Regions from separate parts of the Allocoprococcus similis genome, predicted to be linked through region 3. Evidence: predicted binding sites of a transcription regulator. Region 3 holds the regulator's gene; each other region holds the start of a gene.
What was found. Region 3 encodes Rex, which represses fermentation and respiration genes when NADH is low (regulators of the CRP and FNR family bind a similar motif). Its sites were predicted from a motif close to ATTGTTAANTANTTAACAAT; they were not measured.
Positions count from the first base shown of each region.

Region 1 (11,094 bases), on a different contig from region 3:
CGAGAAAGACATGATCCCGGATGACGTGACTGTCCAGGTACTGACACAGGCAAGAGAGCACATCATCAAACGTACCTTCGAAGCCGTACAGGGAGCACCACATGCTGTGATCCATGTGTACAACTCAACCTCTGTTGCACAGAGAGAACAGGTTTTCAAAAAAGATAAAGAACAGGTAAAACAGATCGCCATCGACGGAGCAAAACTGTTGAAACAGCTTGCTGATCAGACAGAAGGAAACTTTACTTTCGAGTACAGTCCGGAAAGCTTTTCAGGAACAGAGGTGGACTATGCAGTGGATGTCTGCAATGCAGTACTGGATGTATGGCAGCCGACAAAAGATAAAAAAGTCATCATCAACATTCCGACAACCGTAGAAAACGCAATGCCGCATGTATTTGCAGGGCAGGTAGAATATGTAGACAAGAACCTGAAATACCGTGACGGGGTTGTACTCAGCCTTCACCCGCACAATGACCGTGGATGTGGTGTGGCAACTGCTGAGATGGGTATTCTTGCAGGCGCAGACCGTATCGAAGGAACCTTATTTGGAAATGGAGAACGTACCGGTAATGTGGATATCGTGACACTGGCACTCAATATGTTCTCGCAGGGTGTAGATCCGGGACTGGATTTCACTGACATTCCTAAAATCCGTGAGATCTATGAACGTCTGACCAGAATGCATGTCTATGAAAGACAGCCATATGCAGGAGATCTGGTATTTACCGCATTCTCCGGTTCCCACCAGGATGCCATCGCAAAAGGTATGGCATGGCGTGAAGCAGAAGAAAGAGATCACTGGACCGTACCGTATCTGCCGATCGATCCGAAGGACATCGGAAGAACTTACGATAAAGATGTTATCCGTATCAACAGCCAGTCAGGAAAAGGCGGTGTAAGCTACATTCTGAAGCAGAACTTTGGAATCAGCGTTCCGAAAGAAATGCGTGAAGAAGTCGGCTACATGGTAAAAGATGTATCCGATAAAGCACACAAAGAGCTGACTCCGGACTGGGTATACCACATTTTTGAAGATCACTATGTAAATTACAAAGGAATCTTCTCTATCGATGAATGCCACTTCAAACAGGAAGATGGTATTATGGCAGATGCAACCATTTCCCATGCAAATGGAAAACGTGTGGTAACAGCAGGCGGTAACGGACGTCTTGACGCAGTCAGCAATGCGATCAAACAGTACTTTGGTATCAGCTATGAACTGAGCTTCTACGAAGAACATTCCCTGACACGTGGTTCTTCTTCCAAGGCATGTGCTTATGTAGGTGTCATCTGCAATGGAAAGACCTACTGGGGAGTCGGAATTGATGCCGATATCATCAAAGCTTCTATTGAAGCATTGACAGTTGCCGTCAACAAGATCGATGAACTGAAGAATGCGAATGAATGTAAAGATGAAAGAATGGTAGAGATCATGAACTATATCCAGGCAAATTATCTGGATGTATCTCTGGATGATCTTGCAGAGAAATTCTTCCTGTCCAAACCATACCTTTCCAAATATATCAAAGAAAAATCCGGAATGACTTTCGGGGATATTGTCAAAAAAGTCAGAATGAAAAAGGCACGTGCCCTGTTAAAGAGCAGCAGCATGACCGTTGAAAATATTGCACTGACCGTTGGATACCAGAATGTAGAGCATTTCAACAGACTTTTCAAGAAGGCGTACAATATCACACCGGTACAGTTCCGCAACCAGAAATAAATAATACATAAAAATGACGAAAAAAGGGCGCAAAAACGGGTAAAAAGACGTTTTTTGCGTTCTTTTTTTATCAATGTTTATAAATATGAACATAAATTCATATTTATAGGCAAAAATATTGACAAAGTAAACAAAAAAAGTAAGATACTTGTATGTTCATAATAAAAAACAAAGGTTAAAAATTATGAAAAAAGGAGGAGTGAAGACATCTGAGGATGGGGAAACAATTAACGATTGTTTTTTGTTGGATGAATAGAATACAAAAGGTTATTTTGGAGGGAAAAATAATGAACGAACATGATGAGGCGTTAAGAAAACAAACCGCCTTTTTAGGACAGCCAAAGGGTGTGGGAACCCTGAGCTTTATGCAGCTTTGTAACTCTTTCGCAAACTATGCGATGAGTGCGGTACTGATTTACTACTTATACGCAAATGCACCGGAAGGACTTGGATTCAGCAAGGCAAATGCAGCACAGCTGATCTCTTTATATTCAACAGTTGTCGTACTGACAGGTATTGTCGGAAGCTTTGTCTGCGACCGTATCTTAGGATGCCGGAAGTCTTTATTTATAGCAAGATCACTTTCGTTTATTGGATATGTATGCCTTGCATTACCACTTGGCGTTCCTGGTTATGGAATCGCTATGGGATGTCTGGCAATCGGACCGATGTTCGGTGGCAGATGTCTGGATGCTCTTCTTGGAAAATTCTATGATGAATCCGATGGAAGACGTGACAGCGCTTATACGATTTCTTATGTAATTTCCAACATTGGTGCAGCAGCTCCGGTACTTTCCGGCGCAATCGCAGCAGCACTCGGATACCATGTAGCATTCGCGGCATGTGCAGTCCTTGCATTCCTGGGTATCGTTGTATATGCAGTTACATACAAACCGTTCTTCGGTAATATCGGTATTGAACCGGATGATCCGCTTCCGGATGATAAGAAACGTTCTTTCATCACAAAGATGATCGTTGTACTTGTTATCTGCGCAGTTGTTCTTGCAACGCTTTTTGCAACAGGAACATTAAGTATTTCTGTATTCTCAAATGTAATCAGTACTGTATCGATCATTATCCCGATCGCATACCTGGTAGTTATTTACAGAAGTAAAAAGACAGAGCCACATGAGAAGAAAAAAATCCTCTGCCTGGTTCCACCGTTCATCTGTAACGCAGTTACCCTGCTGATCTGGACACAGACAATTTCAATCCTTGCAATCTTCTATGAAGAAAAGGTTAACCGTGTACTGTTCGGAATTGAAGTGCCTGCAGCATCTATGCAGACAATCCCTGCAGTATTTGCAGTTATCATCGGAAGTATCCTGACAGCAGTATGGACAAAACTCGGAAAGAAACAGCCATATGGAACCACAAAGATGGGTATCGGAACAATCTTCTGGGGAGTTGGAGCTTTAATCATTGCACTCCTCTATGTAATCTATCCTGGAGATGCAAAAGTCAGCGCATGGTGGATCGTATTATTCTACGCAATCCTGATGCTTGGTGAAGGATTTACCTGCCCGATCGGTTACTCGATCACGGCTGTTGCAGCACCGAAGGCATTCATGACACAGATGATGACAATCTGGTCAATGTCACAGTCTACAGGAGCTGCTCTTAACACGCTGCTCACAAACTTCTACAAAGAAGGAAGCGAAATTCCGTTCTTCGTAGCAATCGGTTTGGGTGTATGTGCAGTTGGTGCGGTTGTAGCAATCTTCAGTAAAAAACTTGCAGTCGGAATGGGACTGGACAAGAACGCAGAAGCATAAAAGATCAGAAAATAAGTTTATGTTTCAGGAGGATGAAAAATAAATGTCAGAGAATTGTAATTATGCACCGGTCGAAAAAGTCATTCTGATCGATGACAGAAGAATTGAGATTTATTGGGGCGAACAGATGCGCCGTGCTGATAATGAAAACGATTATCTGGTAAAATACAAAGGGGAAGTACAGGAACTGGTACACTGGACCAGTGATATGACATGGGATTATGGTACGGTATACCAGAAAGAATCCATGCGCACCACACTTTCCCTGGTTCATCCGGTTGATCCGGAATGTGCAGGAGAGGTTACCGTACAGGTTGTCGGAAAGCTGACTGATGTAAAAGACAGACCGGCAGACAATGAAAAGGTTTACCAGACCGTGTATCAGCCATATTATGTAGTCCGCAAAAAAGGAACCTCCGGCATTGTAGTAAAAGCCGGAGAAAAAACAACACCGGCCGTAGTGGATAAAGCACTTGCAATTATTGATATGATGCTTGAAAAGATCCCGGAAGTAGCAGAAGAGCTTGTCCGCAGAGGCGCAGAGGTATCTGTGTTCGGACTGCTTGAGAATGCTTATGATGTCCCGGAACACAGAATGGGATATCTGCTTGCAACCCGCCATGTGGCAGGTTACGGCGGCGAGATGACGAATCCGGCATCCTCTATTTCTGAGGCAAATGTGATCCGTCTCAGAACCGGAAGATATGCAACCAGTTATCCAAATGAGATGATCCTTGTCCATGAATTCGGACATGCGATCCATCTGGTTGGAATGAATGGTCTGAAAGACCAGACGCTTGCAGACATGATCCGGAAAGCATATCAGCATGCCAGCGACAATGGTTTGTGGCCGGACACTTATGCGATCAGCAATTACGAAGAGTATTTTGCAACCTTAAGTACTGTCTGGTTCAATGTTATGCAGGAAGGTGTTGACGGACGATGGGATGGTATCCGCGGACCGGTCAATACAAGAGAGGAACTGAAGGTCTATGATCCGGAAGGATATGAGCTGATGAAGCACATTTATCCGGAGAAGACACTTCCGGAACCTTGGCATTATAATGTAAATATCTATGATATTGATGGAAAACCATACAAATCATATGATGAAAATATGAAATTCAACTGGGATTTCATTCAGTAGGAGATGGAACAATGAATACACGCATTCAGACAATTGTAGATGCTGCAAAGAAAAACGGTCATGACGGAATTGTGATCAGCAAAGGCAGCGACATCAAGTATCTGACCGGCTTTACCGGAGAATATGGAGTTGCAGTCCTGCTTCTGACAGAACAGAAAAATTATTTTGTGACAGACGGTCGGTTTGAATTCCAGGCCGCACAGGAAACAGAAGGATTTGAAGTTGTTGTCTATGGTGAAGGACTGAATTACTTCAGCCAGACCGGTAAATTGGCGGCAGAAGCAGGAGTAAAACAGTGTGCAATCTGTGGAGCAGATCTTACGTTTGACGATTATCAGGATCTGGTAAGCCAGGCTCCTGATACAAAATTCGTTTCCGAAGGCTCTTATGTAGAACCTTTACGTGCGATCAAGACACCGGAAGAAATCGAGACGATCGAACAGGCATGCCGGATCTCAGAGAGATCTTTCTATGCACTGCTTGATGTGATCAAACCGGGCGTTACAGAGATCGATATTGCAAATGAACTGGAATATCAGTTCAGAAGCTGTGGCGGTTCAGGATTCTGCTTCGAGACGATCGTAGCATCTGGTCCGGATAACGGAGCAAACTGTCATGCGACGGCATCCGACAGAAAAATCCAGCTTGGTGATTTTGTGACGATTGATTTCGGAACTTATTATCACGGATACTGCTCGGACATTACCCGTACTGTTGCAGTAGGAAAAGCCAAGAATCCGGAGCTTTACAAGATGTTTGACGTAGTCAGAAAAGCAAAGGATGCCGGACAGAACAGCCTGAAACCGGGAATGGTTATGGGCGAGCTCAGAGATATCATCGTGAATGTAGTGGAAGATGCAGGCTATCATATTCCACATGGTCCGGGACACAACTTCGGACTGGATATTCATGAACAGCCGTATATCTGCACCGGCAGTAAAGTGGTCCTTCAGCCGGGAATGGTTCATACGATCGAACCTGGAATTTACATTCCGGGAATCGGTGGTGTCCGTCAGGAAGATGATTTCCTGATCACAGAAGATGGATACCGCAGAATTACGAATATTACAGATGCGCTGATCACACTGTAATAAAAATGTTGTCATCCTAATAAAGTATAAAGAATAGAGGAAATCCTTATCTGGTGGTTTGCCGGATAAGGGTTTTCTTTTTTTAAATCTGCGCTGTAATCTTTAGACACAGACCTGGGAATCGCAAAATTTTAATATTGATTGTCAAACGATGTTGTGAGTAAAATGAAAAGTGCAAGTGTATCCGTATAAAGTTTTGGACGTAAAACGGATTAAAAATTGCAAAATATTTAATAGATTCTGTGGAAAACGGTTGCGCCGGCTTGAAAAAACAAGTATAATACACTTCAAGATGGTTGCGCTTTAAAATGTTAAAGAATGAATGCAACGGGAGAGAGGCAGCATGAAAGGGCTGCGTGTATTTGAAAAATAAAGGAATTAAAGAGGGATCAAGGGATGATTATCAGTACGAAATATCTGATTACAGGAGATGGAAAGACCGTTCTTACGGATAAGGCAGTCTATGTTGGAAAGGATGGAAAGATCGGAAAAATCGCACCGAAAGAAGAGTTGCTGAAAGAATTTCCGCAGGAGGAAGTTAAGGAGTATGGTGATGCGACACTTCTTCCGGGACTTATGGATATGCATGCGCATCTGGCTTATGGATATTCCCAGCCGGACAGCTTTAATTATGGACCACAGCTGATCATGTTATATGCGTTGCAGCATGCGCAGTCTGCATTTGAAAGAGGGATCACCACGGTGCGGGATATGTCTTCTGCACATGGTGTATGCAAGAATCTGAAACTGGCAGAAAAGAAGGGATTTATCGTGATCCCGAGAATCGTGCATACGGATACTGGAATCTGCATGACAGGCGGGCATGCCTGGGAAGAGGTAGAGGAAATGGACGGTCCGTGGGCAATCCGCAAAGAGATCCGTAAGCAGGTGCGTGACGGAGCGGAATGGGTGAAGATCCTGACCACCAACCGGGAACCATATCCGGAGTTTACCCAGGAAGAACTGGATGCGGCGGTGGATGAGTGCCACAGAAGAGGAATCAAGTGTGGCGTGCATGCCGGGACCAATCCGGGGATTCAGATGTGCATTGATGCCGGATTTGACACGATCGAACATGGAACCTTTATGACGCTGGATCATGCTAAGCAGATGGCAGAAAAAGGTATTGCCTGGACACCGACAATCATGGCATATACTTATCTCTATAAACTGTGCAAGGAAAATATCGAGAAGAATGGCGATGCACCGGTCAGCGATCCTGTCATGCAAAAAGAGATGGCAAATTATGAATTCTTTGAACCGGCATACAAAGCGTACCGGGATCATTTTAAAGAATTTTATGATACGGGTGTGACGGTTCTTGCCGGCACCGATATGGTGATGTATCATTCTCCGCTCCTGCCGCTTCCGAGAGAACTGCAATATATGGTGGAATACGGAATTACACCGGTGCAGGCAGTACAGGTGGCAACCTCCAACCCGGCAAAGGTACTGGGTGTGGAAAAAGAACGCGGACTTGTTGCGGAAGGACTGGATGCAGATCTTCTGGTAGTTGGCGGTGACTTAAGCCGGGATATCACCAGATTAAAAGATGTAAAATTTGTTACGCTTGGCGGAAAGAGAGTCTTTGAAGACGGTATCCGTTATGTTGGAACAGGGAATATGTTTATGTAAGAAAAGGCTTCTGCGTTGCAGAGGCTTTTTTGCACGTAAAAGTTACTTGTCGAAAATTTAACAAAATAAGAGAAAACTTATCAAAAACAGTTGCGTATTGCATAAAAAGCAAGTATAATATACACGGCAGAAAATTTGATTTAATTATTAAATTTATAAAAATGGAGGGCTAGATTTATGAGCAACACAACATCATCAAACCCGGCGAGCTTAAGAATTGCCAATTTGCTCGATGAGGGAAGCTTTGTTGAAATCGGTGGACAGGTAACTGCAAGAGCAACAGATTTCAACATGCAGGAGAAAAAAGCTCCGACAGATGGCGTCATCACAGGTTACGGTGTGATCGATGGAAACCTGGTATATGTATACAGCCAGGACGCATCTGTACTGAACGGAACCATCGGCGAGATGCACGCAAAGAAGATTGCGAACATTTATGATATGGCAATGAAGATGGGCGCACCGGTGATCGGTCTGATCGACTGCGCAGGACTTCGTCTTCAGGAAGCAACTGACGCACTGAACGCATTCGGAAGCTTCTATTACAAACAGGCTATGGCTTCTGGCGTAATTCCACAGATCACAGCAGTATTCGGCAATTGCGGTGGTGGACTGGCAGCGGCAGCAGCACTTTCTGATTTTACATTCATGGCAGAGAACGGAAAATTATTCGTAAACTCTCCGAACACCATTCCGGGCAACACCGCGGACAAATGCGATACAGCAAGCGCAAAATTCCAGAGTGAAGAATCCGGAATCGTTGACGGTGTGGGAAGCGAAGAAGAAATTCTTGACGAGATCCGCTCACTCGTAGCAATTCTTCCGGCTAACAACGAAGACAACGATGCATACGATGAATGCACAGACGATCTGAACAGAGTATGTGCAGATCTTGAGAACGCAGCAGAAGATGCAGCACTTGCTCTTTCTATGATCTCTGACAATGGTGTGTTCATTGAGACAAAGAAAGCATATGCAAAAGATATGGTAACAGGCTTCATCCGTCTGAACGGAATGACAGTAGGCGCTGTTGCCAACCGCTCAAAAGTATATGATGAAGAAGGAAACACAGCAGAAGAATTCGATGGCACACTCTCAGCAATGGGATGCAAGAAAGCAACCGCTTTCGTTAAATTCTGTGATGCATTCGGAATTCCGGTACTGACACTTACAAATGTAAAAGGACTTAAGGCATCTGCATGCTCAGAAAAGAACCTTGCAAGAGAGATGGCAGCTCTCACTTATGCATTTGCAGACGCAACTGTACCGAAAGTCAATGTGATCACAGGCAAAGCATTCGGAAGTGCATATGTGACCATGAACAGCAAAGCCATCGGTGCAGACATGGTATACGCATGGCCGGAAGCTGAGATCGGAATGATGGCAGCAGATATGGCAGCTAAGATCATGTACACAGATGCAGATGCAGGCACATTAAAAGCAAAGACAGAAGAATACAAAGCACTTCAGTCAAGCCCGCTCTCAGCAGCAGGAAGAGGATATGTAGATACCATCATCGAACCGGCAGATACAAGAAAATATGTGATCGGTGCATTTGAGATGTTATTTACAAAAAGGGAAGAAAGACCATCCAAAAAACACGGAACAATTTAGCGAGGTGAAGCGAAGTGAAGAAAAAGATTAGTTTAATAGTCGCAGTTCTGGTACTTGTGCTCGGCCTTGCAGGCTGCGGAAATGCAAAGACCGTCAGCTACGATAAAGATACACTGAGCCAGTCCTGTGATTCTGTTTTTGATATCATTCAGAGCGGATCCATCTCAAGTGACCAGATCACAGAGATGTCTGACTGGAACCAGGGATATCTGATGGCACAGTTTGAAAGCCAGACCGGTGTAATGATGGAAGCAGATGATTTTGCAACTGCACTGGAAGGATGGAAAGCATCCCTGGAAGAATGCGGCGATTATGAAAGTCATAAAGACTATGAATTCAAAGCAACTTCTACAGGAGTTACAGTAACTGCACCGGCTACATTTTCTGACAGAAGTGCAGATTTGGAATTCGTATTCGATGAAGATATGACTCTGGAATCATTTACAGTCAATGCTCATTATGGTATGAGCGAAATCCTTGAAAAAGCGGGACTTAACACATTACTTGGTATGGGAACTGTATTCGTAATGCTTATTTTCATGAGCTTCATCATTTCCCTGATCAAATACGTTCCTGCATTACTTAACGGTACATCCAAGAAGAAAAAAGAAGAAGCTCCGAAAGCAGCACCGGCTCCGGCAGTGGCAGCAGCTGTAGAAGAAGCAGAAGAAATGGATGATACCGAACTTGTTGCAGTTATCGCAGCAGCGATCGCGGCAGCAGAAGGAACTACTACAGACGGATTTGTAGTACGTTCTATCAAGAGAAGAAAATCAAACAAATGGAATGCATAGTGCGAATAGAATCAGGAGGATTTAAAGATGAAAAACTATACAATCACAGTTAACGGCAACGTATATGATGTTACAGTAGAAGAAAACGGAAACGGAGCAGCTGCAGCACCTGCAGCAGCACCAAAGGCAGCTCCGAAAGCAGCACCAAAGGCAGCTCCGAAAGCAGCAGCCGGAGCAGGAAGCATCAAAGTAGAAGCTGGTGCAGCCGGAAAAGTATTTAAGATCGAAGCAAGCGTAGGACAGAAAGTATCCCGCGGTGATGCAGTTCTTATCGTAGAAGCAATGAAGATGGAAATTCCTGTTGTAGCTCCGGAAGACGGAACAGTTGCAAGTATCGATGTAGCAGTAGGTGATGCAGTAGAAGCAGGACAGACACTGGCTACATTGAACTAAGGAGCAACATCCTTTTGAAAAACAGGAGGTTATAACATGGAATATATCACTAACACACTGGGAAACCTCGTGCAGCAGACTGCGTTCCTCAACCTGACTTGGGGTAACTACATCATGATCGCAGTTGCATGTTTTTTCCTTTATCTTGCAATCAAGCATGGGTTTGAACCGCTTCTGCTTGTACCGATTGCATTTGGTATGCTCCTGGTAAATATTTACCCGGATATCATGCTTCATGCAGAAGATTCGGCAAACGGAACGGGCGGACTTTTGTATTACTTCTTCCAGCTGGATGAGTGGTCTATTCTCCCGTCACTTATTTTCATGGGTGTCGGTGCGATGACTGACTTCGGACCGCTGATCGCCAACCCGATGAGCTTCCTCCTCGGTGCGGCAGCACAGTTTGGTATTTTCGCAGCTTATCTTGGTGCGATGGCTCTTGGTTTCTCTGATAAAGCAGCAGCTGCTATTTCCATCATCGGTGGAGCAGACGGACCGACATCCATCTTCCTTGCAGGTAAGCTCCAGCAGACGGCTCTGATGGGACCGATCGCCGTGGCGGCGTACTCGTACATGTCACTGGTTCCGATCATCCAGCCGCCGATCATGAAGCTTCTCACAACAGAGAAGGAAAGAAAGATCAAAATGGGACAGCTTCGTCCGGTTACACAGCTTGAGAAGATCCTGTTCCCGATCATCGTAACAATCGTTGTATGTATGATCCTTCCGACAACAGCTCCGCTGGTTGGTATGCTGATGCTTGGTAACCTGTTCAAGGAATCCGGTGTTGTAAGACAGCTGACAGAGACTGCATCCAACGCAATGATGTACATCGTAGTTATCCTGCTTGGAACATCTGTAGGTGCAACAACAAGTGCGGAAGCATTCCTGAATGTCAGCACACTGAAGATCGTAGTAC
Region 1 covers NZ_BAAHSG010000002.1:5,594-16,687, reverse strand. Annotated here, with positions in the region: gene ACYQ5K_RS00905 (2-isopropylmalate synthase) at 1-1,726, shown strand, start outside; gene ACYQ5K_RS00900 (peptide MFS transporter) at 2,014-3,501, shown strand; gene ACYQ5K_RS00895 (hypothetical protein) at 3,545-4,648, shown strand; gene ACYQ5K_RS00890 (M24 family metallopeptidase) at 4,660-5,739, shown strand; gene ACYQ5K_RS00885 (metal-dependent hydrolase family protein) at 6,136-7,374, shown strand; gene ACYQ5K_RS00880 (acyl-CoA carboxylase subunit beta) at 7,552-8,988, shown strand; gene ACYQ5K_RS00875 (OadG family transporter subunit) at 9,003-9,782, shown strand; gene ACYQ5K_RS00870 (biotin/lipoyl-containing protein) at 9,810-10,175, shown strand; gene ACYQ5K_RS00865 (sodium ion-translocating decarboxylase subunit beta) at 10,212-11,094, shown strand, end outside.
Region 1: a site for Rex is predicted at 7,420-7,439, ahead of ACYQ5K_RS00880 (acyl-CoA carboxylase subunit beta). Genes of this name have one in related genera too.

Region 2 (11,094 bases), on a different contig from region 3:
ATCTTACGCAGCAGGGAAATCAAAAGGTTTGAGAAGATCAGTACCACTGTGGTAGAAAGTCCCATACCAATACCGTTGATTGCGGATGTTGTAACCGCCAGTGTCGGACACATACCAAGCATCATAACAAAGGTCGGATTTTCTTTTACAAGACCGTTATACAATCTTTCTGTACATTTATTCATTTCCACTACCTCCTAACGCTGTCTGGTAATATCCAAGTGCTGTGTTGACAGCTCCTGTGACTGCACGGGAAGTGATGGTTGCACCACTTAAAGCATCGATCGGCTGTCCGTCTCCGCCATCTTTGGATACATAGAATTTTTCAGCCTGCTGTCCTGCAAACTGATTATAGAAGTTCGGTTCTTTCGCACGCATACCAAGACCTGCTGTCTCGCTGATGGAAAGGAAAGAAATACCATTGAACGTACCGTCAGCCATGATACCAACTGTGATCTGGATATCTCCGCCGTAACCGTCTTTGTCTGTTACTGTTATAACATAACCAGCTTCGCTTCCATCCATAACAGCAGAATAGACTTCATCTACTGTTGCATTCGTTCCCATCTTTTTGATTGCTTCTTTTGCAGCTTTCTGATCTACGTCCATTGCTTCGAAGGAATCAGCTTCCGGATAAACTGCCTGGCAGGCTTCCTGTTTCTGCTTTGCCTGTGTCTGGGCGATCGGATCTTTTGTTACTTCATAAGCTGCTCCGAGCACCAGACCGGATACTACTGTGATCGCTGCAAGGATCAGTGTATTTTTGATAATCTTATTCATTATTTTTCTCCTCCTTTACCGAAAGGTTTTGGAAGAGTAACTCTCTCGATCAGCGGTACAAGAAGGTTACTGAAGATGATCGCATAAGATACACCTTCTGCTGAACCACCGAACAGACGGAAAAGACCTGTCAGACATCCAAGAAGGATACCGTATACGATCTGTCCCTTTTTCGTGATCGGGGAAGTTACATAATCGGTTGCCATAAACCATGCTCCAAGCATCAGACCACCACCACAGAGCTCTGCTGTCATGTACTGAACATTGAAGAATCCGACTCCGTCTACGAATCCACCGAAGATTCCGATGAAAAGTGCAAATGTCACAATATATGTACCAGGGATACGAAGATCAATGATTCCTTTGAGGATCAGGATGATCGCACCGATCACGATTGCGATAACGGATGTCTCACCAATAGTTCCGGCAATATTTCCGATCAGCATGTCCATGCTGTTCACACCGTCAAGTGCTGCGTTTCCTGCTTCGATATTGGCACGGATCGTTGCAAGTGGAGTTGCACCGGATACGCCGTCATATACGAAGCTTGTCATTCTTCCTGTAAAGGAAATAAGAAGGAAACATCTTGCTCCGAGCGCCGGGTTCATGAAATTCTGTCCCAGTCCACCGAAGAGCTGCTTTACAACCAGGATTGCAAATACACTTCCGATGATTCCCATCCAGATTGGGGCTGTCGGCGGAAGGTTGAGTGCAAGCAGAAGTCCTGTAACTGCAGCACTGTAATCCTTGATCGTAATCTTTTTATGCATCAGTTTTTCGTAAATGTACTCCGTAAGAACTGCTGCAGCTGTTGTCACAATAACAAGCAGCCATGCATGTGTGTCACGGAAGTTGTAAATTCCAAAGAAAGTTGCCGGTAACAGAGCGATGATAACCCACAGCATGATATTGCCGGTTGTCTCTTTAGAACGAATATGTGGTGAAGATGATACTTTTAACTGTTCACTCACTTTTGTTCACCTCTTCCTCTCTATTCTATTTTTTCTTTTTGTTGGCAAGTGCGGTTTTTCTCATAGATCCGATTGCCTGCTTCAGCTGTCTCTTAGCCGGGCATACATAACTGCAGGATCCGCATTCTACACATTCAAGACCATTGAACTTAAGGAACGCTTCTTCATCGTGGCGCTCTGCAAAATCAGCCAGTCTTGACGGAATAATGCGGCTTGGACAGGCGTCAACACACCGTCCGCAGTTGATACATGCTGTCGGTTCACAGGCTGATACTTCATCCTTTGACATACACAGAATAGATGAAGATGTCTTGGTGACCGGTGTATCTGTTGTGTACATCGCAAATCCCATCATCGGTCCACCGGAAATCACTTTTTCACAGCCTTCTTTGAGTCCGCCGGCTGCTTCGATCAGTTCATTCTGGTTGGTTCCGAAAAGTACTTTGTAGTTCCCTGGATTTACAACGCCATCTCCTGTTACGGTAACAACTCGTTCCATAGACGGAATGCCTTTTACAACTGCATTGTAAACGCTGATGATCGTCTCTACGTTATCTACTACGCATCCTGCGTCTGCCGGAAGCATCGTAGAATTGATCGCACGTCCCGTATTTGCAAAAATCAGCTGACGTTCTGCCCCCTGCGGGTACTTAGTCATCATCTCTCTGACCTCCATACGAGGCTCGTCCTTGGTCAGCTCTTTTAATTTTGCAATACAGTCCGGTTTGTTGTCTTCAATCGCAAATAAACCTTTCGCATTATCAAAAAGCTTCAGGATCACACGCATACCTTCTACCAGAAGCTCCGGATTCTCCAGCATTCTTCTGTAATCGGCAGTAATGTATGGTTCACACTCTGCACAGTTTGCAATGATATAATCAATTTTGTCTGGCTCTTTTGGTGAAAGCTTCACTCTGGTAGGAAAACCTGCTCCACCCATACCTACTATACCAGCCTCTCCAATGATATTCAGAATCTCTTCTTTTGTCAGTTCAGAAAGAGGTTTTGGCTGTGGATATTCTACTTCTTCATACTGACCGTCATTTGCAATGATAATACTGTTCACTTTAGAGCCTGTCGGATTCACACGTGGTTCAATTGCTTTTACAGTACCTGATACGGATGCATAGATCGGTGCAGACACGAAGCCCCCCGCTTCGGCAATTTTCTGCCCTTTAAGCACATGGTCACCTTTTGCTACTACTGGCTTAGCTGGTGCTCCGATATGCTGGGATAACGGGTATACAAGATCACCCTGTGGCAGAAGCTCTACGATTGCTTTGTCTTTTGCAAGACTTTTTCCGTCGTTTGGATGAACTCCGCCTTTAAATGTCAAAAGTCCCATTTTGATATCCTTCCTTCCTGTTTTCTCTCTTATAAATATACTAAAATAAATCCTACAATTCCAGTAACTTTCGTCATTTTATTGTATATTTTCCAGTACATCTTGTCGTTTTTTTAACACAATAGTCTCTTTACGAAAAAAAGAGAGGCTACTACGACCTCTCTTTGTGAATTTTCTGACTATTCGGTAAAATTTTTCATCTTACTTATCGAGATCACTTATGGATCCGAAAACTTTTTTAGCTGTAGTTAGTTATGTCTATCAGTTTTTTCAAACAAAAGATAGAGACTTCAATCAGCCTCTATCCTTGTATATCTTGTTTAATTATTCTTCAGTTTCTTCCTGAGCTTCTGCATTTTCAAGTGCTTTCATGCTAAGGCTGATCTTCTTGTCAGCTTCGTTAAGATCTACGATCTTAGCTGTGATCTCCTGACCTACAGAAAGTACGTCTGAAGGTTTTTCAACATGTGCTCTTGAGATCTGTGATACATGAAGAAGTGCATCTACTCCAGGAGCAAGTTCTACGAATGCACCAAAGTCTGTCATTCTTGCAACTTTTCCTGTTACAACTGTGCCTACAGCATACTTCTCAGTTGCGTTAGCCCATGGATTTGACTCCGGGAATTTTAAGCTGAGTGCAACTTTTGTATCATGGATATCCTTAACAAGGACTTTGAGAGTTTCACCAACTGTGAATACTTTCTTCGGATTGTCAACTCTTCCCCATGACATCTCAGAGATATGAAGAAGTCCGTCTACTCCGCCGAGATCGATAAATGCGCCGAAATCTGTTACGTTCTTAACTGTTCCTTCGATCACATCACCGACTTTAAGTTTAGCGAAGAGTTCTTTCTGCTTTTCTGCTCTTTCAGCAACAAGAAGCTGTCTTCTGTCACCGATGATACGGTTTCTTCTTGGATTGAATTCGCTGATAACAAATTCGATCTCCTGATCTTTGTACTTAGAAAGGTCTTTTTCGTAAGTATCTGATACAAGACTTGCCGGGATGAATACTCTTGCTTCATCTACAACAACGCTTAATCCACCGCCAAGGATCTGAGTAACCGGTGCTTTCAGGACTTCTTTGTTCTCAAATGCTTCTTTTAATCTTTCATTACCTTTTTCTGCAACAAGTCTCTTATATGTAAGAAGAACCTGTCCTTCTCCATCATTGACTTTCAGTACTTTAACAGTCATTGGATCGCCAACAGAAACAACAGTTGTAAGATCTACACTGTTATCATTGGTATACTCACTTCTGGTGATGATACCGTCTGCTTTGTATCCTATATTTAAGATAATTTCGTCTGGCTTAACATCAATTACAGTACCATCTACGACCTCTCCATTATGAATTGTTTTAAATGACTCGTCTAACATTTGTTCAAAAGTTAATTCTGACATTATTTTGAACCTCCTCAATTATATTGTTGGGCGTGGATGCCCCTGCTGTAATACCTACTGTTTCCACGGACCTTAATTGATTCATATCAAAATCGTCAAGTGTCTGTATATAGTACGTATTGTGACATTCCCTGCTGCATATTTCATACAGTTTCTGGGTGTTGGAACTATGTTTGTCTCCGATTACAATCATAGCATCCACCTCTTTTGCAATGCTCCTTGCTTCTGTCTGACGCTCTCTGGTCGCATTACAAATCGTATTTAAAACACTTATATCATAACCCTTTTCCGAAATAATTTCAACTAAATCTTTGAATTTATTGTAATTAAATGTCGTCTGAGACACAATACAAATTCTTTCGGATGTAGTATTTTCAAATTTTTCAGCTTCTTCTGCATTTTTTATAACGGTTACATTTCCTTCTGCCCAGCCCCGGATTCCTTCAACCTCAGGGTGATCCGGATTACCAATGATGATGATCCGGCTGCCTTTTTTACTTTCTTCGGCAACAATTTTATGGATCCTTTTCACAAACGGACAGGTTGCATCTACATATTCGATGCCTTTTTCATCCATCAGGTCACAGATTCTCTTTGGAACACCATGAGAGCGGATGATCACCAGCCCTTCTTCCAGACCTTTCAGTTCTTCCTCACTGCGCAGGACTTTTACGCCATGTGCTTCCATGTCCTTTACAACCTCTTCATTATGGATGATCGGACCATAAGTATAGATCTGTTTTCCCATCTGTTTTTTGACCTGCTCATATACTGTATCGACAGCGCGTTTTACGCCAAAGCAGAATCCGGCACTTTTTGCGCGTATTACTTCCATCTTTAGGTTCCTCCTGTTGTTTTTATTTTTCTGATAAGTGATTCTTTTTACATACCTAGAAATTTGAAACATGCATAGCGCAGATTCATCCGCGTCTTCAGATTACATTTTTCGCCCGGAACAGTTAGTTTTTTTATGAACCGGTTCAGTGTACGTTTCTCATATTCTTCCAGTTCTTCCTCTCCATAGATCGTTTTTTCAAGGAGCTCGCACACCCGACAGTACTCACCCCTCCGGAGTGTTCCTGTCTTTTCAGCAATCTTTCTGTCTGTTTCTTCTGTATTCCATCCAAGATGCGCTTCTATTCCCCAGAGTCCGAGATATCCGCGGATGATCAGCTCTGCCCTCCGCACCTGTTCTTCTCCGGCTGTCCGGTCATATTCCTTCTTCATCAGCCAGGCGGCCAATACGCGCACCGCTTCTGCCAGCGCAAAAATAATAACCAGGAGCATCAGGAAAACAGCCACAATTCCAAGCAGGATCCGCATGGTTTTTTTCGCAACCCGAAAATTTTCCTGTTTCTCAGAAGCCGTGCCGTTTTCACCGGTCAGCTGATTCGCTTCAAAAGAATTATTATTCACAGATGCAGTTTTCCGTACCATATCCGGCGTTCCTACCATCTGCTGTAACGCCACCGCCTCATAATAGTATCCCGGCGTCACATCTACCGGGAGCCAGCCGATTCCGTCAAAATACACCTCTGCCCAGGCATGTGCGTCTTTACCGCTAAGCAAAGCAGGTGCATCCTGACTGTCCGCAACCGTATTTCCCGACAGATAATAGCCTTCTACATATCTTGCCGGAATTCCATGCAGACGAAGTGCTTCTACTGCTGTCGTGGCATAGAGCATTGCATTTCCCTGATGAGAGCCGTTCAGAAAATACCGGACCGGATCTGCTCCTTCCGGAACTGCCGCAGGCGCATCTGTGTACTGTACCTTTTCCTTCAGAATCTCCCTGATATGTGAAAGTGCACTGTAAATCCCGTCATTTTCTGTTTCATAATCTTTCCAGAATACTTCGTCTATCAAATCTGCCAGATCAGCTTCTGCCTTTGTATAATTGTCATATACAAACTGCCGGTATACGGATTCTGCCTCACAGTATTCTTTCTGTGCATCCGTCTGCGGATCAGACACCCAGCCGTCTGCTACCATAAGCTCAGATGGCCTGGAACCCGAGACTTCCTCGATCTCATATCCTTTTCCGGCGATAAAGCCACGGCTTACATATCTGATATCCTTTTTCTCTTTTAGTCTTCCATCGGTTACTTCCTTTATGCTGGACGGAAGATATACATAATATCTGGATGCATCCTCAATCTTGTACCGGACGCGGTTACTTTCCGGAGCATTTTCGTCCTCTCCGAGCTCATAATACGTTGCCACCTGTGTCTGCGGATCGAAATGCTTCTGTTTCAGCCACCTCAGCATTCCTGCATTTTCTCCGCCATATGCAGAATCTTCTGTCTCTTTCCAGACTCCACCTTCATAGACACTTCCGACAAATCCACGCAGATACATGGATTTTTCCTGCTCCGACTGTACCTCCAGCATGACGGCTTCGCTTTCTTTTAGTTTTGCAGCTTTTCCCAGATCTCCCTTAGGAAGGCTGTCCTTTCCATAACGGATCTCATGAACCGCCTGCTTTGTGTTTTCACGCAGCTGACGGATGGATTCCACCTCACCATTTGGGATAAATACTGCCCCTGCAAACAAAAGTGCCCCTATTCCAATGATCCACCGCAGACACGTCCGTGTTACCATTGTTCCCGCATCAGACATGTTCATACCAAGAAGCGCAATGATCAGAAAACTGCTGGTTATCGGATCAAAAGTATCACCGGCCACTTCAACCGCGATCAGCAAGGTACAGAAGAAGATTCCCGCCAGATGCGAATGGCTTTCTGTCAGCTTAAATACAGCCTGTCCAAGAAGAAGTGCCGCCAAAAGCGAGACAACCAGAATCTCTTTTTTTGTGGCACTTGCTACAAAAACCGCAGTCCCACCATTATGTGCAAAATTCCATCTGGTGCTCATAAGATCGAGCCATTCCTTTGCGCCGTTCAGGCACCGGACCGGCGTTCCCCAGATCAGCAGTATCAGCCACGGAAGCTGGTCGGCTATCCATGCAAATGCGTATCGTCTCTGAAGCCATTTTCCCAGAATGCAGATCAGTATTCCGACAACTGCCATTCCTCCTGTCATCCAGACAGACGGTGCCAGATCTCCCCAGCTTTTCTGAAGAACAGATACTCCGCCGAGCAACAATATACAGGCAAGAAAAGCTGTCCATCCTGCAATCTTATATAAAGTTTTTCCCTCATCCGATTCTACTCTCTGAACGGGAATCTCTTTCATTTTCTCTTTCATCTTCTGTACATCCTTAACATCGTATCCGGTAAGTTTCCTGATTATCAATTCCTGCCGGTATTTCTATGATCTCGCATCCATTTCCACTCTCTGCATTTACGTACCCGGCCGCTGCTGATATGTGAAGGACCGTAATTCCGATCCGTTCATTCAGACCACTTAAATTCTGCTGGTACTCTCCTGCAGTCAGGATCAGAAGTCTTGTAAAATACTGTTCCAGTCGTTCCATCATAAAACACTGCAGCCCGTCACCGCTTTTCGGCGCAACCGGACACGCAAGCCACAGGGCAAGGATTCTCTGTAATTCCCGGCGGTCTTTGATTTCACAGATCTGAAGTCCACTCACCGATGGAAGTGCCATGCAAAAAGCTACTCTTTTTTCGATCAGTCTTTGCCCGATTGATGCCCCTACTGCAACTGCCGCATTTATTACATTTTCCGACTGTTCTTCTTTCATAAAATCCTGCCCGAAATCCGGCAGCAAAACAACATTGTAATGGGAAGGATCACTCGCCTCCCGCAGGATCAGATTCTCTGTCTTGCTTGAAAGCTTCCAGTGAATAGAACGGATATCATCTCCAGGCACATATTCCCTGATATCATAGATCTCGCTCAGATCATTTCCTTTCCGGTTCTGCATCATCCCTTCACTTTTCGGTGCTCCGATCGTAGCCTGCGAAAGCTCTACCTGCAAATTTACTTTTCTCGGATAAATGACCGTCCGGATTTCTCCAAACAGATTCGCCCTGACCTGAAAAAGCTTCAGCAGATCACGTACCCAGATCTCTTTACAGGTAAGCCGGATTTCACCGCACAGTCTGCATGCAAGTGGTATTTTGTAATGATTCTTTTCTCCTTTTAACCGCAACAGAAGCTTTCTCTCCCAGGTCCTGCCGAACATTTCATTCTTTTCACAAACAGTTATCATCAGATATCCTGCCGTCCGTATCTTCTTCGCCGCGAAGACATCTATAGTGAAAAAGTTTTCTTTTCCTTCCTGTGCTCCGGATGGTGCACTTGCGGAAATCTTTAAATTCGTCACATCATGTCTTGTAAAAACGCCCATTGCCACTGCAAGCAGAAACAGAACAATCAATACTCCAAGCAGATACGGCTTTCCGGAAATCACCAGCATGATCATTACTGCTGCGAAAAAAAGGATGTATCCCAACCGATTTTTCCACATGTTTCTACCTCTCTGTCCTTGTCGGCGGCTTGATCACAGCCATAATATCCTGCAGAAGCTTCCGTGCGCTGACACCTTCTACCTGCGCCTGTGGTCTAAGTACAAGACGATGGGCACAGACATCACAGAACACATTCTGAACATCTTCCGGAATCACATAATTCCGTTCCCTGAGTACTGCATTTGCACGTGCCATTTTTATGAGTGCAGCCACACCTCGTGGAGAAATCCCAAGTTCTACAAGTGGGTGCTCTCTGGTCTCTTCGCACAGCCTGATCGCATAGGCAAGCACGGTATCCTTTACTTTGATCGATGTCAGGTAATTCTGAACTTCCAGTACATTCTGTGCACTTGCCACCGTCTTCACATCCTGAAGCGGGTTGTGGTATCTCTGTGCATTGATGATCTTCATCTGATTTTCCAGGCTCGGATAACCAATGGACAGGCAGACCATAAAACGGTCCAGCTGTGATTCCGGCAGTGGCTGGGTTCCTGCAAAACCAAGCGGGTTCTGCGTCGCAATACAGATGAAAGGTTCCGGTAGTGCGAAGGTCTGTCCGTCAATACTGATCGTATGTTCTTCCATGACTTCCAGAAGCGCTGACTGTGTCTTCGGTGAGGTACGGTTGATTTCATCCGCCAGAAGCAGCTGGCAGTTTGCCGCACCCTCCCGGTATTCGAACTGATTGGTCTCTCTGTTAAACATATTAAAACCGGTAATGTCTGACGGCAGTGTATCGGTTGTAAACTGGATACGTTTATTGCTAAGTCCAATCACTTTCGAGAACGCCAGTGCAAGCGTTGTCTTCCCCACTCCCGGGCAGTCCTCAAGCAGTACATGACCACCGGCATAGATGGTCATAAGTACTTTTTCTACAATGTCATTCTTTCCGATAAATGCTTTATTTACTTCAGCAATAATCTCTTTTGACTGTTCAACGATCATTTTTCTTCTGTATCCTCCTCATTTTCCTCTGCCTTCATCTCTTCCTTATCTGCAGGTTCTTCTTCCTGCTCCTGATCCGGCTCTATTTCTTCATTTGCAGATCCGTCCCCGTTGTTCCGGTCTGCTGATGCATCTTCTTTTTTCTCCGAATCTGCATTGTCTTCTCCGGAAATATTTTCTTCTGTCTTACCAGTTACGGAAATATCCGATTCTACAGCATCTGACGCTGGATCTGCTGCCACTTCCGGTTCCTTCTGATCAGTCTTTTCTTCATCTTCCTGCTCTTCCGCTTCCGGCAGATGAAGCATTTTGCGAAGCTGTTTTTCCACAGGCTTCAGCCTTTTGTTGATCTCTTTTTCTACTTCTTCATCAGACGGTTCCGTTCCGTCTGCCGAAAGTTCCTTATAAACAGCAGCCTTCATATGGATTTCATCTTCATATCCTGCCATCGGATATTTCCAGGCTTCCAGATACTCTGACTTGCTTTCTTCATCAAGCATAACCAGACTGATCTTATCATAATCCACGCCAAAATCAAACGGCGTTCCCTCTGTCAGTCCGAGAAGCTTTGGTGGTGTACTGCCCCAGAAGATAATTGAAAGGCTGTCACTTTCAACACCTTCAAAAGCATTTTCATAAATTCCAATTAATGACGCATCAATCCAGACATTTCGCAGATTTTTACATCTTTTAAATGCTCCTTCTCCGATATAATCCAGTGTCCATCCACTTGGAAGTCCTATCTCATCTCCCCAGAGAAGTGCATAATCGATATCACTGGATGCACCGATCAGTGTAATATTTCCATTTTTATCCACACGATACGGGTAAAATTCTGTTGGATCCACTGCTTCTGCCATTCCCATCATTTTTCGTATCCGGTTTTCATGTTTCAGGACAACCGCCTCAACAAATTCGTCAACCTCTTCCTCGTCAGGTACCCTGCCGGTATCCCAGTCGGTCAACGCACTTTCCAGATCACTCCAAAGACACTGGTACGCACTCTGACCGTCAAAGTCATAATAACCGGCAAACAAATATCTCCATTTCTTGATATAGTTCACGGCGGCAGTCTCCGGAATCTGGACAGACAGCTTTTCCGTCTCTTCTTCTTCCGTCCAGCTATAGTTAAACTGAAAATCGCTGTTTCCAAAAATGCATAATGCGATTGGTGTATAACTGTTAAAAACGATTCTTTCCAGGCTGTCACATCCGGTAAATGTACCTGCTGCCATCGTTGTTGTCCAGTTAAACT
Region 2 covers NZ_BAAHSG010000040.1:1,968-13,061, forward strand. Annotated here, with positions in the region: gene rsxE (electron transport complex subunit RsxE) at 1-185, opposite strand, end outside; gene ACYQ5K_RS14460 (RnfABCDGE type electron transport complex subunit G) at 178-780, opposite strand; gene ACYQ5K_RS14465 (RnfABCDGE type electron transport complex subunit D) at 780-1,751, opposite strand; gene rsxC (electron transport complex subunit RsxC) at 1,777-3,096, opposite strand; gene rpsA (30S ribosomal protein S1) at 3,421-4,500, opposite strand; gene ispH (4-hydroxy-3-methylbut-2-enyl diphosphate reductase) at 4,481-5,335, opposite strand; gene ACYQ5K_RS14485 (transglutaminase-like domain-containing protein) at 5,383-7,707, opposite strand; gene ACYQ5K_RS14490 (DUF58 domain-containing protein) at 7,721-8,893, opposite strand; gene ACYQ5K_RS14495 (AAA family ATPase) at 8,898-9,839, opposite strand; gene ACYQ5K_RS14500 (leucine-rich repeat protein) at 9,836-11,094, opposite strand, start outside.
Region 2: a site for Rex is predicted at 3,198-3,217, ahead of rsxC (electron transport complex subunit RsxC). Genes of this name have one in related genera too.

Region 3 (11,094 bases):
GGCTCTCTCCAGATCCATTCCAAGCTTTGGCATATCAATGATACTTGCACTGTTTGCACAGTGATAATAAGTAAATTCCATACCTTCTGCTGCAAGATGCTCTTTCATCCACAGAAAGGCACGGATCTGTTCCAGTGTTGTGGTCTTATCCGTCTCATCTGCCTTTGAAAAATGGGTAAACATTCCTTCGCAATCCGTGTAAACAAGTCTGCCGATCTTAAGGATCTCCTCTACGCTTTCTTTCGATACCGGAAAGCCAAGTCTTGACATTCCAGTATCGATCTTAATGTGCAGATATGCCTTCTTCCCCATACGGTATGCGGTCTCATCCGCAAGCTTCGCAAGCTCATAGCTGTAGGCTGTCATGCGGATCTCATGACGGATCATCTCTTCCAGCTGATCCGGGAAAATACATCCCAGGCAAAGAATCGGCTTCTGAATGCCGGCTTTTCTGAGTACAACACCTTCATCCAGAGTTGCGACCGCATAGCCCCAGACATAATCCACATCTTCCAGCATTCTTGAAATCGGTACCGCTCCATGACCATAACCATCTGTTTTGATGACCACGACCATCTTGGTTCCCTCTTCTATATTTGCATGCATCATTTCCATATTATACATCACCGCATCCAGATCGATCACCGCACGCAGTCTGCTGTATTTCTTCATTCTGTCATATCCTCCAATTCCTTAAGTGTCCTGCCGAGCATTTTCAAAAGATCACCCGCAAGCACACTGTAAGAGCCAAGTTCTTTTCTGGCATGATCTCCGCACAGGCCATGCAGATAAACGCCAAGCACAGCTGCATCATCCGGTCTCAGATGCTGTGCCATAAGTCCGGTGATCATTCCGGCAAGCACATCTCCCGATCCGGCCTTTGCCATTGCCGCATTACCGGTGGTATTGATCATAAGCCTTCCCTCCGGCGCTTTCATAAGTGTCCTGCTGTCTTTCAGTACACAGACAGCATGAACTTTTTCTGTATATTTCCGTAATAGCTCTCTTCTGTTGTCTTTTAATTCCTGTACGCTGTATCCGGTCAGTCTGGACATTTCTTTCATGTGCGGAGTAAGTACATATCCGGAAGGATTCATCCGAATCTGTCCGATCCCCCACTCACCGGTCTTTGCCAGAAGGTTCAGTCCGTCCGCATCAATAACAGCCGGTTTTTTATTATTCTCAAGCACCTTTTTCAGTAATTTCTCCGAATGCGGTCCCATGCCGAGTCCGCAGCCAATACAGAGCACATCCGCCCATTCCAGCAAATCCGGAAGTTCTTCAAAGGATTCTGTCTCATCCAGAGAATAGGTCGTCATTACCGCCTCCGGTAAAAGTTCCTGTAAGATTGCCCGGTTGCTTTCCTCCGTATAAATCCGGACAAGCCCGGCTCCCGAAAGATATGCTGCCCTGGCACTTAAATATGCTGCACCGGACATTCCTTTGCTTCCGGTAATCATCAGAACCTTTCCATAAGTCCCTTTATTAGAATCCGGTTTCCTTTGCGGCAGCATTGCCGGCACATCGGATTTTTCAAGTGCCATGCAGATTTCTTCTTCCGCAAAAAACTCCGGCCTGGTAATTCCGATCGGAGCTGTAACAAGCTTTCCTGCATACTCACATCCCGGATACAGGATCTGTCCCATCTTCTGAAACGCAAAGGTCACTGTAAGATCTGCTTTAAATGCAGTTCCAAGCACTTTCCCATCATCCGAACGGATCCCTGAAGGAGTGTCAACTGCCACCTTACAGGCAGTCATCCGGTTCATCTGATCGATCACCTCTGCATACCTGCCTTTTATTTCACGTGACAGACCAATACCGAATACGGCATCTATAATAACACTATATTCTTTCTGTGGCAAACTGTTTCCTACAGATATTCCCAGATTTTCCAGAATTTTCATCTGGATTTTTGTTTCTTCACTACGATGGTCATAATTTCCGACCAATACTACATCCGGATGATATCCTTCTTCTACGAGCATCCTTGCAATTGCGAATCCGTCACCACCGTTGTTGCCACTTCCACACACAACCAGTGCTTTCGACAAGTCTATGCCTTCTGCTTTCATCGCAGCCACACACTGAAGTGCCGCCCGTTCCATCAGGACAAGGGACGGGACCTGCATCTTCTGTATCATTCTCTGATCCGATCTTCTCATCTGATCTGCTGTCAGTATTTCTTTCATATCCGGTCTCCCATACATTTAATTTTCAAAAAGGTGCAGGAAAAAACTTTCCTGCACCTCTGCCTTCTGGTATGCTTTGACTACTTTCCTTCATGTTCTTCATTGTATCTGGTGATGTTATAAGATAATCTCATCAGACTTTCAGACAAATGAACATTCTCCACAATAATATTATCCGGCAGATTCAGATCTGTATGCGCAAAATTCCAGATAGCCTTGACTCCATTATCTACCAGGAGATTGGCAACCTCTACTGCTTTTGCCTTCGGAATCGTGAGAACCCCGATCTCAATATCGTTTTCTTTCACAAAATCCTTCAATTCATCCATCATACGGATCTCAACTCCACGGATCGTCAATCCGGCAAGCCTTGGGTTTACGTCAAACAGCCCTTTTAAAACAAATCCCCGATTTTCAAATGCTGCATAGTTCGCCAATGCCTGTCCAAGATTTCCTGCTCCAATGATAACGAATTTATGTTTCTCGTTCAGTCCAAGGATCTTACCTATCTCTGTATAAAGATACTTTACATTATAGCCATATCCCTGCTGTCCAAATCCACCGAAATTATTCAGATCCTGCCGGATCTGTGAAGCAGTCACTTTCATTCTTTTACTTAATTCATTGGATGATATCCGTTCGACTCCGCTCTCCAGTAGTTCCCCTAAATAACGATAATACCGCGGAAGTCTCCTTATTACTGCCTGAGATATTTCTCTTGATGCCACTTTCACTTCCACCTTCCTATTTTTTGACTCATTATTTTTAATTATATAAGAATCCAACGAAAAAGTCAAATTTTATAGTTGTTTTTTGTCGTATTTCAGCTATAATTATGTTACTGTGAGCAGTAACATAATTGCCACTTTAACAGGAGGATATAAAAATGATACTGGCATGTCATAATCTGTCAAAAAGTTTTGGGGATCAGGTCATCGTAAAAGACGGTTCCTTTCATATAGAAAACCATGAAAAAGCTGCCCTAGTAGGTCTTAACGGAGCCGGCAAATCCACGATCCTCAAGATGATCGTAGGACAACTTTCTCCCGATGCAGGGACGGTTGTTCTTACCAAAGGCAAAACTCTCGGCTACCTTGCACAGCATCAGGAGATGGAAAGCGGCAATACCATTTACGAAGAAGTCCGCACGGCAAAAGCTGAAATCATTGAGATGGAAAAGCAGATACGTACAATCGAGATGGAGCTTCCGTCTCTTTCCGGAGATGCTCTTGAAGCACGTCTTTCCACTTATCAGAGACTGACTTCTGCATTTGAGCACGCAGACGGTTACGCCTATAAAAGTGAGCTTACCGGCGTTCTAAAAGGTCTCGGATTTACAGAAGAAGAATTTACCAAACCCGTAGATTCTTTATCCGGTGGTCAGAAGACCCGTGTATCTCTTGGCAAACTCCTTCTTACCAAGCCTGACGTCCTGCTTCTGGATGAGCCAACCAACCACCTGGATATGAACTCCATCGCATGGCTGGAAACCTATCTTCTGAATTATCCGGGTGCTGTTCTTATCGTATCCCACGACCGCTATTTCCTAAACCGTGTAGTTACAAAGGTGATTGAAGTCGAGCAGGGACAGCTTCATACTTATATGGGCAATTATTCTGATTTTGCTGTCAAAAAAGAACAGCTCAGGGAAGCCAAATTAAAAGAATACTTGAATCAGCAGCGTGAGATCAAACATCAGGAAGCCGTAATCGAAAAGCTCCGTTCATTTAACCGTGAGAAATCCATCAAGCGTGCCGAAAGCCGGGAAAAAATGCTGGATAAGATGACGCTTGTAGACAAACCGATGGAGATCAACACCGACATCCATCTGAAGCTGGAACCTTCACGTGTCAGTGGCAATGATGTACTTTCTGTCAAAGGATTAAGCAAAGCCTTTCCGCCACAGACACTTTTCACAGATATCAGTTTCGAGATCAAGCGTGGGGAACATGTAGCCATTATTGGCGACAACGGAACCGGAAAAACTACGCTTCTCAAGATTCTGAACAATGTGATCCGGGCAGACAGCGGTTCCTTTACACTGGGTGCCAATGTGGAGATTGGTTACTACGATCAGGAACACCACGTCCTTCATATGGATAAGACAATCTTTGAAGAAATTTCCGATGATTATCCGATGCTTACCAACACACAGATCCGGAACATGCTTGCGGCTTTTCTTTTTACCGGAGATGATGTTTTCAAGCTGATCGGCGATTTAAGTGGTGGTGAAAGGGGACGTGTATCTCTGGCAAAGCTGATGCTCTCCAATGCGAATTTCCTGATCCTCGATGAGCCGACCAACCATTTGGACATCACTTCCAAGGAAATTCTCGAGCGGGCTCTGAATGATTATACCGGTACGGTACTTTATGTGTCACATGACCGTTATTTCATCAACCAGACCGCCACCCGCATTCTGGAACTGACCGGCAATACCTTTGTCAATTATATCGGCAACTATGATTATTATCTGGAGAAAAAAGATCTTCTGACCCCGGCTGTTTCCACAACTGCTTCTGAAGACGCACCGACGCAGGTTTCCGAATCCAAACTGAGCTGGCAGGAGCAGAAAGAAGAACAGGCACGTCTCCGCAAAAGACAGAACGACCTGAAGAAAACAGAAGAACGTATCGGTGTTCTTGAGACGCGCAATGGCGAAATCGATGAACTGATGATGCTGGAAGAAGTCTATACGAATTCTGTCAAATGCCAGGAACTGGCAAAAGAAAAAACAGCGAACGAATCAGAGCTCGAAGAACTCTATGAAAAATGGGAAGAACTGGCTGAATAAGCCGGTCCTTCCCATTTTTCTGTCAGGGATACGCCCTTCATGCATTCCCTGCTCTTTTTATAATCTTTCTGCAATCGCTTTGATAAATCCTTCACTGTTCAGTACATGCACCTCCGGAAGAGTTGTGATCATTGCCAGATCCTTTGTCATATAACCCTCTTCAATCGTACCGATCGTTGCTTTTTCCAAACGGTCTGCAAAATCCATCAGTTCCTGGTTTCCATCCAGTTCTCCTCTCTTGCGCAGAGCTCCTGACCATGCAAAGATCGTTGCAACAGAGTTTGTTGAAGTCTCTTCCCCTTTCAGGTGTTTGTAATAATGACGCTGTACTGTTCCATGCGCAGCTTCATATTCATAAAACCCTTCCGGCGATACCAGTACAGATGTCATCATGGCAAGTGAACCAAATGCTGAGGAAACCATATCACTCATCACGTCCCCGTCATAATTCTTACATGCCCAGATATAACCACCCTCTGACTTCATTACACGGGCTACCGCATCATCGATCAATGTGTAGAAATATTCAATTCCCGCTTCATCAAAAAGGTTCTTATACTCCGCATCAAAGATCTCCTGGAAGATATCTTTGAATGTATGGTCATATTTTTTGGAAATGGTATCTTTTGTTGCAAACCAAAGATCCTGCTTTGTATCCAGCGCATAACTAAAACAGCTTCTTGCAAAACTTTCAATCGATGCATTGATATTGTGCATTCCCTGGATAATACCTGCTCCATCAAAATTATGGATCAGCTCTCTTGTCTCTGTTCCGTCAGGTGCTGTGTAGACCAGTTCTGCCTTTCCAGGTCCCGGAATCTTCATCTCGGTTCCTTTATATACATCCCCATAAGCATGACGGGCAATCGTGATCGGCTTCTTCCAGTTCTTTACACATGGTTCAATTCCTTTTACCACGATCGGAGCACGAAATACCGTTCCATCCAGAATCGCACGGATTGTTCCGTTCGGACTCTTCCACATCTCTTTGAGATCATATTCTTTTACCCTTGCCGCATTCGGTGTAATGGTCGCACATTTGACAGCTACTTTGTACTTCTTTGTTGCATTAGCTGAATCAACTGTAACCTGGTCATCTGTCTCATTGCGGTGTTCCAGTCCAAGATCATAATAATCTGTCTTAAGATCGATATACGGCAGAAGAAGATCATCTTTTATCATCCTCCAGAGAATTCTGGTCATCTCATCTCCGTCCATCTCAACAATCGGTGTCGTCATCTGAATTTTACTCATAGCTTCGTCTCCTTTTTGATTATTCTTCTTCGATATGCAGGTTCTCCATAACATGCATAATGTGGAGCGTTGCCAGATTGCCGGCTTTTTCCGCATCCTTTGCCTTGATGGCATTCAGGATCTCGTTATGCTCGCCAATCGACTTGATCGCACGCTCTTCTGTCTTAACGGAAGTCCTTCTTGCAAGCTGTACATATTTGTGAAAATCCGAAAGCACATGATCCAGGATCCTGCTCTGTGATGCCTCATACAGAATCTGATGGAATCTTCCATCCAGCTCTGTCAGCTGATCGGAATGTCCTTTATCCATATGATACTCGGATAAAAGAATGATCTCATCCAGTTCTTCCAGCTGCTCCTGTGTAATATGTTCTGTTGCCAAGCGGACGCATAATCCTTCCAGCATGGAACGGATCATATAAATATCATGTACATCCTTATCAGAAATACCGGTAACATAGGCTCCTTTATTCGGAATGATGTTCACCAGTCCCTCCAGTTCCAACTGTCTAAGTGCCTCTCTTACCGGTGTACGGCTAACTCCAAGTTCCTTCCCCAATGTTGCTTCTCTGAGTTCGTCATTTTCTTCGTATTTACCTTTCAGAATGTCATCTCTGATGGTCTGAAAAACCTGACTTCTCAATGAATACTCTTCCATTTTATCTCTCTCCTGAATTTCGTTAGATTGTGATCCCCTTTTCGCCACAGATTCTCTCAATCTCCCGGATTAGTTCCTCATCTGTGAGTACGGTCACACGGCCGGATTCATATTCCGCATCAACCCACTTCTTCAATTCTACAACTAAAATGGAATTCTTGTCTACCTGTTTCTCATTTTTCAGGTGATAATATGTATTTATCCAGTGTGCAATACCTGCAAGACCGGAAGTATTGGACACAGCAACCAGCGGTGGTCGGTTCAGAAACTTGCCGGTATCAAACACATTGTAGATTTCTTCGTTCTTTAACAGTCCGTCTGCATGGATTCCCGCACGGGTTACATTGAAATTCTTTCCGACAAACGGGGTACGCGGCGGGATCTGGTATCCAATCTCTTTTTCATAATATTCTGCCAGTTCAGTAATCACCGTTGTATCCATGTCATCCAGCGTTCCACGAAGCTGCGCATATTCAAAAATCATTGCTTCCAGTGGCGTATTGCCGGTACGTTCGCCGATTCCAAACAAGGAACAGTTCACGCCACACGCTCCATAAAGCCAGGCCGTTGTAGAATTATTGACTGCCTTGTAAAAATCATTATGTCCATGGAATTCGATCAGTTCACTCGGTACACCTGCATGTACTCTGAGTCCGTATATGATACCCGGAATGGAACGAGGAATCACAGCCCCCGGATAGTTGACTCCGTATCCCATCGTATCACAGACACGGATCTTAACCGGAATCTGGTATTCTTCCATCAGATGCATCAATTCCAGACAGAATGGAATGACAAATCCATAAATATCCGATCTGGTAATATCTTCCAAATGACATCTTGGACTAATACCGGTCTCCAGACATTCACGTACAACTGACAGATAATGTTCCATCGCCTCTCGTCTTGTCATCTTCAGTTTATAAAAAATATGATAATCCGAACAGCTTACCAGGATTCCTGTTTCCTTCATTCCCAGATCTTTTACCAGCTCAAAATCCTTTTTATTTGCACGGATCCAGCTTGTGATCTCCGGGAACTTATAACCTCTTTCCATACATTTATATACGGCATCCCGGTCTTTCTTGCTGTATAAGAAAAATTCACTCTGACGAATCTTCCCCTGCGGACCTCCAAGCCTGTGCATATAATCGAAAATGGTTACAATCTGATCCGTTGAATAGGGCGCTCTCGACTGCTGTCCATCCCTGAATGTCGTATCCGTGATCCAGATCTCATCCGGCATACTGTGCGGTACAATACGATCATTAAACGCAATCTTCGGAATCTCATCATAATGAAACAGGTTCCGAAACACATTCGGTGTGTCCACGTCTACCAGCGGGTACATATGCTCCTCAAGTTGCAATAAATTTGTATGCTTATCCAGATAAACCTTCCTGTTTTCCATAACCGTCACTCCCTGACCTGTATTTTTGTATCATTGTATACAACTATACCTTCGATGTCAACCCCATTTTCCTCATTTCGTGACTTTAGCCAGTATTTCATTCAATTAAAGTGCTAATTTGTTAAACTTTCATACAGTCTCGATTCTCTTCTCATCCATTTTCCCTAGTTTAATCCACCTATTTTCTCCAATATCTCCCGTCCTCAACAATTATCCCTTTTTTCCAATATCTCCCACCCTAGACAAGCACCCAACTTCCTTACTGTCTCTATCCCTCTCTTCACAATGAAGCAATGTCGTCCTCTTTGCCAATACCGTTATCTGGCTGGGCGGGAAAAAGAATCTCTTCCAATCCTATTTTGTGCAATGGAGATGAAACTCAAAAATTATGGAAGCCTTTGCTGACATAATTTTCGCTTTCAGAGGTTCATCGGAATGGTTTGCACAACTTGGATTGGAAGAGATTCTTTTTTCCCGCCCAGCCTCACAACCCTATTCAAAAAAGGCAGCCTCACCCCTCCATGGGATAAGACTGCCCTCTCAAATATTTTAATATAACTTTGCACTGATCATCTTCGGTCTGAACCCGGCTGCCTCCAATGCCGCAATAATCCGGTTCTTATGATCGGTTCCAAATGCTTCCAGTGTCACACGAAGCTCCACAGCCGCATTCCGGTTAATGCTTACAAACTGATTATGTTCCAGTTTGATCACATTTCCCTGCTCTTCTGCAATCGTCTGTGCCACTTTTACCAGTTCACCCGGTTTATCCGGAAGAAGTACCGATACAGAGAAGATACGGTCTCTCTGGATCAGTCCGTGCTGCACAACAGAAGACATGGTAATAACATCCATGTTCCCGCCGCTTAAGATAGATACTACTTTCTTACCTTTCAGATCCAGCTGTTTTAAAGCTGCAACAGAAAGAAGACCGGAGTTTTCTACTACCATTTTATGGTTTTCCACCATATCAAGGAATGCTCCGACCAGTTCATCATCTTCTACAGTCACGATCTGGTCTACATTTTCCATAACGTATGGGAGGTTCTGTTCCCCGACTTTTTTTACTGCTGTACCATCTGCGATCGTGTTGGCACTTGGAAGTGTTACGGTATGTCCTGCTTCGATTGCAGCAGTCATACTTGCTGCTTCTGCCGGTTCCACACCGATCACTTTGATCTTTGGATTCAGCATTTTCGCAAGTGTAGATACACCTGTGATCAGTCCGCCGCCCCCGATCGGTGCAAGGATATAATCAACGGTCGGGAGTTCCTGGACAATTTCCATTGCAATCGTTCCCTGTCCGGTAGCTACATCCAGATCGTCGAACGGATGTACAAAAGTATATCCGTACTCTTCAGCAAGCTCATAGGCCTTTGCACAGGCATCGTCATAAACATCTCCGTGTAAAACAACCTCGGCACCATAGCTCTTGGTACGGTTTACCTTGATCAGCGGAGTGACAGTAGGCATAACAATCGTCGCCTTACATCCAAACGCTTTTGCCGCATATGCCACACCCTGTGCATGGTTTCCCGCTGAAGCTGTGATCAGACCTTTTGCACGATCTTCCTCAGAAAGAGTGCTGATCTTGTAATAAGCTCCTCTTAATTTGTATGCACCTGTGTACTGCATATTTTCCGGTTTCAAATAAACCTTTCCCCCGGTCTGGCTACTGAGATACTCACTGTAGATAAGCTTTGTCGGACGAGTCACACGTTTTACGATCTCGCTTGCTTCTTCAAATTTTTCCAATGTCAGCATATTATTCTTCTCCTTCTTCCTTCTTTTCTTCTGTTGTAAATAATGCCTGTACAAATTCGTCGGAATCGAATTTCTGCAGATCATCGATCATCTCACCGACACCTATATATTTAACAGGAATTCCAAGCTCTGCCTGAATTGCAACTGCAATTCCGCCTTTGGCCGTTCCATCCATCTTAGTCAGGATAATTCCTGTAATATCCGCAACATCACTGAATTCCTTTGCCTGTGAAAGTGCATTCTGTCCGGTCGTTGCATCCAGAACGACCAAGGTTTCTCTGTATGCCTCCGGATATTCCCTTTCCAGCACACGGTTAATCTTCTTCAGTTCCTCCATCAGGTTCTTTTTATTGTGAAGTCTTCCGGCTGTATCCACCAGAAGGACATCTGCCTTTCTCGCTTTCGCAGCCGCTACCGCATCATAAACGATGGCTGCCGGATCTGCACCTTCCTGTCCGCCGATCAGGTCTGCATCCGAACGATGCGCCCATTCCTTTAACTGCTCTCCCGCTGCTGCACGGAAAGTATCTGCTGCTGCAAGCACAACTTTCTTGCCCTGACCTCTCATCTTACCGGCAAGTTTTCCGATAGTAGTCGTTTTTCCAACTCCATTTACCCCGATCACCAGAACAACAGAAGTCTGGTTTTCAAATTCATAAGCCGTCTCGCCTACATCCATCTGCTCTTTGATACTGTCGATCAGGAGCTGTCTGCACTCAATCGGCTCTTTGATATGCTGTTCTTTTACTTTTTTACGAAGATCATCAAGAATCGCGTAAGTTGCTTTTACCCCCAGATCTCCCATGATCAGAACCTCTTCCAGTTCCTCATAAAAGTCCTCATCTATCTTTGAAAATCCATGAAAAATACTGTCCATTCCAGACACGATATTATCGCGCGTCTTGTTAAGTCCTGCTACCAGACGCTTAAAAAATCCCATTTTTTCCTCTGCCATCATATCCTCCTATCCACTACTTTGTAAGCTCATCTTCCAGAAGATCCACAGATACCAGCGTTGATA
Region 3 covers NZ_BAAHSG010000007.1:134,383-145,476, reverse strand. Annotated here, with positions in the region: gene alr (alanine racemase) at 1-672, opposite strand, end outside; gene ACYQ5K_RS04470 (NAD(P)H-hydrate dehydratase) at 669-2,192, opposite strand; gene ACYQ5K_RS04465 (redox-sensing transcriptional repressor Rex) at 2,273-2,920, opposite strand; gene ACYQ5K_RS04460 (ABC-F family ATP-binding cassette domain-containing protein) at 3,079-4,986, shown strand; gene ACYQ5K_RS04455 (NADP-dependent isocitrate dehydrogenase) at 5,044-6,240, opposite strand; gene ACYQ5K_RS04450 (GntR family transcriptional regulator) at 6,260-6,898, opposite strand; gene ACYQ5K_RS04445 (beta/alpha barrel domain-containing protein) at 6,921-8,309, opposite strand; gene ilvA (threonine ammonia-lyase) at 8,859-10,073, opposite strand; gene ftsY (signal recognition particle-docking protein FtsY) at 10,075-11,028, opposite strand; gene smc (chromosome segregation protein SMC) at 11,045-11,094, opposite strand, start outside.